2 regions of the Paenibacillus sp. FSL R5-0623 genome follow, and region 1 is predicted to be linked to the other one. Evidence: predicted binding sites of a transcription regulator. Region 1 holds the regulator's gene; the other holds the start of a gene.

Region 1 (3,190 bases):
TAACGGAACTCTGGTTCGGGATGATGCAAGGTGGGAGAATTCAGTTCTTGTTAATGGGACCAGCCAGAAGGCTGTATATTACGATGAAGCTGATGCAGCACAAGGTTATCTTTTATATGAGGTTAAGGAAAATAAATTTACCATTAAAGAGATCATCTATCTGAATGAAGAGGCGAGGCAAGGGCTGTGGACCTTCATTGCCAACCATGATTCCATGATCCAGGAAGTAACGTTGCAGGCGCCTGCCAGTGATACGCTTGCCTTCCAATTGGATAACCCACGGATTCAGCAGGAGATTGTACCTTATTTTATGGCGCGTATCGTTAGTGTAGAGCAGTTTATATCCCAGTATCCATTTGCAAGCCAGGACTCACCGGTGCAGATTGTTCTTCAGGTAGAAGATGCCCACGCTCCATGGAATGAAGGGGTATGGCAATTAAACGTGGCAATGAACGGGACAGCGTCCATATGGAAAACATCGGAGCCAATTACTGATGATCAGATCATTAAGGTGGATATTCAATCCCTTACCGCGGTCCTGATGGGATATCGCAGACCAACGGAAATGGCGCGAATCGGAAGAATTCACGGACCGAACACAGCAATCAAGGCTTTGGAACAAGCGATTCCTGAACGGGAAACCTATTTGCTCGATTTCTTCTGATGACTATTCCCACTGCTCCATTTAACCTGATTAGCTTATATAGAAATACGGCGTGATTGAAAGACAAATGGACTTCTCCAGCAATTTTGGAGAGGTTTTTTTGTGTCCGGGGAATATTTCGTGTAAAATCGTAAAAAATGAATAGTGACCCCACTTGGCAAAACCACAAAATATGCTATAATGGTTATAAAGTCAAAGAAAGTCAAAGTCAACTAAAGGTTTAATACTTAAGTAGCTTTCTTTCTACAATCTGATGCATGATCGCCAATATACGGGATTCACTTCATCGGAGGATCAAGGGAATATTAAAGGACCTTCGTGCTTCCTTCGCTCTCCTATTGACACCTGTGGAAGCAAGATTCGCTGTTTCCCTGATTGGTTAAATGGGTAGAGAAGGTGTACTCTGTGGGGGCGTGTGGGTCCTTATTGACTTAACGTTTCAGACAGTGGAGGATGATTGGATGCGTAATATCTCTGATATTATCGAACGATATCTGAAGAGTATTTTGCATGAAAGTCCCGAAGGAATGGTTGAAATTCAGCGTAATGATCTGGCAGATCAATTCTCATGTGTACCTTCCCAGATCAATTATGTCATCAGCACACGTTTTACACTCGAGAAGGGATACCTGGTAGAGAGTAAACGCGGCGGTGGTGGTTATGTTCGCATACAGCGCATTGAATTACCGGCCCAATCAGCTCTGCATAATCATTTGCACCATAGTATTGGTGAAGAGATCGGGCAGACAGCTGCCGAAGGTCTGATCTATCAATTGGAAGAAGCGCGCTTCTTGAGCAAGCGGGAAGCCGGGTTGATGCGAGCTGCTGTATCTAGAGAGGTTATATTGGTCAAACTTCCTTACCGGGATCAAATTCGTGCCAGAATGTTGAAGGCGATGTTAATATCTTTGCTCGGTAAATGAAAACTATCGGGGTCAAAGGAGGTACATCAATATGCTGTGCCAAGAATGCAATAAACGTCCGGCGACACTTCATTTTACGAAGATCGTAAATGGAGAGAAGACGGAATTCCATATTTGTGAGTCATGTGCCCGTGAAAAAGGGGAAATGATCCCTGGAACAGCAGGTGGGTTTTCCATTCACAACTTGTTGTCCGGATTGCTTGATTTTGATCCAGCCGGCAAAAGTGGATCGGCAGGAACACCACCTGCAAAAGCTCTTCAATGTGAAGAGTGTGGTATGACGTACGCACAATTTAGTAAGATAGGCCGGTTCGGCTGCAGTTCATGTTATAAATATTTTGACAGTCGTCTGGATCCTTTGTTCAAGCGGGTTCATGGTAATACGTCCCATGTAGGAAAAGTGCCTGCACGAGCTGGTGGTCGCATCAAGGTGAAACGGCAAATTGCTGATCTGAAGCGTGAGCTCCAAGAGAGCATCGCACAAGAGGAATTTGAAGAGGCGGCTCAGATCCGTGACCAGATCAGAGGACTTGAAAAAGGAATAGCTCAGGAGTAAAGTTTGTCATGAGTAGGAGGGATGCGTAATGCCTAATCTGCGCTTTACAGAGAAGGCGCTCAGCGACTGGATGCGCAGTGATGCGGCTGATTCCGAAATTGTCATTAGCAGCCGTGTCCGGATTGCACGCAACCTTCAGCATGTTCCGTTTCCGATGCTGGCTTCCAATGAGCAATCGGAAGAGGTGCTGAATAAGCTGAGCGAAGTACTTCAATACGATGACGTTCATGCCTTTGGGGATTTTCATACGTTGGATCTGATCGATATTGACGAACTCGACAAACGGGTGCTGGTGGAGAAACATCTCATCAGTCCAAGTCTTGCGAATGAATCCAGGAATGGTGCGGTTATTCTCAGTGAGGATGAGTCGGTCAGTATTATGATTAACGAAGAGGATCATCTTCGTATCCAGTGCCTCTATCCGGGGTTCCAGGTGAAAGAAGCCTGGGAGAAAGCTTCCGCAATAGATGATGCTTTTGAAGCGCACGTGGACTATGCTTTTGATGATCGCAGAGGATACTTAACCAGCTGTCCTACCAATGTAGGTACAGGTGTCAGAGCATCGGTTATGATGCACTTGCCTGCCCTGGTGATGACACAACAGATTGGCCGTATTCTAACCGCAGTTTCCCAAGTGGGATTGACGGTAAGAGGAATATACGGTGAAGGTAGCGAGGCGATGGGTAACCTGTTCCAGATCTCGAACCAGATTACATTGGGACAGACCGAACAGGAAGTCATCGAGAACCTGCATGGTGTTGTATTACAGATGATAGGTCATGAGCGTACAGCCAGAGAACGGTTAATTACCGACTCCAGACTTCGGATTACGGATCGTGTCATGCGCTCTTACGGCATATTGTCTCATGCAGCTATTGTTGATTCCAAGGAAGCTGCACAGCGCTTATCGGATGTACGCCTTGGCGTGGATCTCGGTTTGTTGGATGGACTGTCCATTACGGTAATGAATGAGTTGAATGTGATGACACAGCCGGGATTCTTGCAGAAAACGTTCGGGGAAGATATGCGCACAGATGAGCGTGACAT
Region 2 (3,190 bases), 990 kb from region 1:
TAATTATAATAAAGAGGTGAGCGTATGAGATATGCGATCCGGTCAGGATTACATACGCAATGATACCTAATTGTGAATTCAGAGAGGAGTTTTATATATGACATCATGGAAAAAATGGACAAGTGCGTTGCTTGCGGCAGGAATTATTGTAGGTAGTGGTTCGGTATGGCAGGAGAGTTCGGTACAGGCGGCTTCTGTATCCTCGAAAGTGACAACCCCAGCTGAGGTAACGCTGAAATCGGGTGGGAAAACACTGACTCAAAAAGGACTTCTCCAAGGTGGATCGACTTGGGTCTCGCTGACAGCAGTCAAAGATGTAGCGGGTGGAACGTTGAAATATGATGCTAAAACGAAGTCATATACGGTAACAGCAGCCAACAATGCGATGACCGTTAGCCTGATGGATGGACAGCCAAACGTCTATATTAACGGGTATTACCCTCAGGTGGAAGCGAAATTGATTCAGGGTCGATTATATATTCCATTCTCGGCAATGCGAGATTATCTGGGTGTACAGGGGAATTGGGATGCCAAAACCAAAACGTTGACACTCAGCAAGGTGAAACAAAATAGCGTGAAAGTTAAGGCGGCCACAGTTAATGTCACTGTGAAAAATGCTGAAGTGGATGTACAATATCCGCAGGTGAGTGGACTTGCCAGCAAAGAAGCTGAAACGGCAATCAACAAAGTGCTCAAAGATGAAGTGGATACGGCTGTTGCTGCTTTCAAAAAACAAACCACTGAATTCGGCGGAGCAACCGCAAAACGTCCATATGCATTTGAAACTTCGTATGTCGTGACCTACAATGAGAACGGCGTGCTAGGTTTGATCACTCAACGTTATGAGGACTATGCAGGAGCACACGGCATGACCACCCGTACGGGACACACCTTTGCACTGGACACAGGCAAGGAGCTTACGTTAGATGATGTGCTGCAAAATAACAAAACCATGCGCGAGACGTTGAGTAAAAAAGTAGGCGAGCAACTGAAAGCCCGCGGTGGATACCTCGATGGGTATAAAGGGTTAAATAAAGATCAAGATTTCTATGTGACACCAACGGGTGTAGTTGTGTTCTTCCAGTTGTATGAATATACGGCGTACGCAGAAGGATTCCCTGAAATGCCATTTACGTATAAAGAGCTTCTCCCTAAAGGCACAGAACCTTTCAGTAATGTAAATGGAACTAAATAACGAATCATTATTATGCACTCTTAAGTTATCTTTCTTATAAAATGGAAAAAAAGAAGCCCTCATCATAATTGTGATGAGGGCTTCTTGGCGTATGGGCAACACACGGAGTGTTGCTGATTACGTGGATGTTGATGATGTTAACGCGTAGACCGTGGTCTACGTCACATCTTAGATTCCTTGGGAACCTACGTTTTCGATAACTTTATCAATGATACCGTAATCGGCGGCTTCAGCAGCACTCATGAAGTAGTCACGATCTGTATCTTTCTCAATCCGCTCCAGCGGTTGACCTGAACGCTCAGAGATGATGCGGTTCAAGGTATCACGCATTTTCAGGATGCGGCGAGCACGGATTTCGATGTCAGAAGCCTGACCTTGTGCACCACCAAGTGGTTGGTGAATCATAATCTCACTGTTTGGTAATGCAAAACGTTTACCTTTTGCACCGGCATTCAACAAGAATGCTCCCATGGAAGCCGCCATACCTACACAGATGGTAGATACATCCGGTTTGATGAATTGCATTGTATCGTAAATCGCCATACCGGCTGTAATCGATCCGCCTGGGCTGTTGATGTATAAGTGAATGTCTTTCTCCGGATCTTCCGCAGCCAGGAACAACATCTGTGCCATAATGGCATTAGCCACTACGTCATTAACATCGCTACCAAGGAAAATAATACGATCCTTCAGCAATCTGGAGTAGATGTCGTAGGCGCGCTCACCCCGGTTGCTCTGTTCAACGACCATTGGAATAAAACTCACGTGAAAAACCTCCTTGGAATGTAAATGTTATTGGTGTTTATACTTAAACTGTTACCGTATTACCCACATAATAAACAATTCCAAACAAAAAGTCAAAGAAAGTCAAACTAACTTGCAAAAAAAAGAAACCTTTCCGGTTTCATTGGTTAAATGGGTTATGAGCTGTTAAATAAAAATGGCGCGCCCGCCAAGAATCGAACTTGGATCTCAGGCTTCGGAGGCCTACGTCATATCCATTGGACCACGGGCGCACATTATGTGACAGCAATAATGATTATAGCTCATGAAATATTTAATTGCAAGCAGTTCGTTGTGGTATTGGTTTGGATTAACCTAAAAATGATCATGATGAAGAAGAGTGGATAAAGAGTGCATTTAAGTAAATGCTATTAGAGGTTTTGGACATGCCGTATGAATTGTCATTCTGAGCGATATGTAGATTGAATTCATTTGTTTCTTCTATATATGGTATGCGTGAGCTAGTCCTAGATCATGGAAGTCTAGGATTGTGAAAATAGGCGCGTACAAACGCTGGATGCGTGTCGAAATAACACGTTGAAACACTTGCATGTCACGTCAGTTTTAGGTAGAATAGACGTGGGACTTAAAAAGTTAACCTGGGACGTTTTAGGGCCACGAAAGAGAGCTTAGAACGAGAACTTGCGGGAGTGGAAAGCATGCGAACGATTTTAGAAATACAAAAGCAGCTTCTGCCTGATCTCATGGATATCTTGAAAAAGAGGTATACGATTCTGCAACAGATCATGTTATCGGATGTGATCGGACGGAGAACGTTAGCTAATTCCATGCAGATGACCGAGCGGGTTCTGAGGGCTGAGACCGATCTGTTAAAGGCTCAGGGACTTATTGAAATTGACAGTGCAGGAATGAAGATCAGCGAGGCAGGGTATGATTTGCTGCAGCAGTTAGAGCCCGTAGCCAAAGAGTTGTTCGGATTATCCGAGCTGGAAGAGCGCATCAAGCAAGCCTACGGTCTGCAAAAGGTAGTTGTGGTTCCTGGCGATTCGGACGTTTCTCCATTTGCCAAAAGGGAACTGGGCAGAGCTGGAGCGAAGGCTCTCGGCAATATCATGATTGACAACGACGTTGTCGCCGTTACTGGCGGTTCAACAACGGCCGAAGTCGCAGAACAATTAAATCCGCCAACATCGCTAAAAGGTGTCTGGTTCGTACCAGCACGCGGTGGACTTGGAGAAAGCCTTGAAATTC

What was found. Region 1 encodes CtsR, which represses protease genes until heat stress. Its sites were predicted from a motif close to ATGGTCAATAAAGGTCAAACA; they were not measured.
Region 2: the regulator CtsR is predicted to act here: its motif matches at 2,049-2,069, upstream of clpP (ATP-dependent Clp endopeptidase proteolytic subunit ClpP).

What each region holds. Positions count from the first base shown of each region.
Region 1 is NZ_CP150233.1:6,168,641-6,171,830, reverse strand. It holds gene MKY92_RS27140 (GNAT family N-acetyltransferase) at 1-664, shown strand, start outside; gene MKY92_RS27135 (CtsR family transcriptional regulator) at 1,126-1,587, shown strand; gene MKY92_RS27130 (UvrB/UvrC motif-containing protein) at 1,619-2,143, shown strand; gene MKY92_RS27125 (protein arginine kinase) at 2,172-3,190, shown strand, end outside.
Region 2 is NZ_CP150233.1:183,169-186,358, forward strand. It holds gene MKY92_RS00900 (DUF4163 domain-containing protein) at 98-1,195, shown strand; gene clpP (ATP-dependent Clp endopeptidase proteolytic subunit ClpP) at 1,364-1,960, opposite strand; tRNA gene MKY92_RS00910 (tRNA-Arg) at 2,137-2,211, opposite strand; gene MKY92_RS00915 (sugar-binding domain-containing protein) at 2,638-3,190, shown strand, end outside.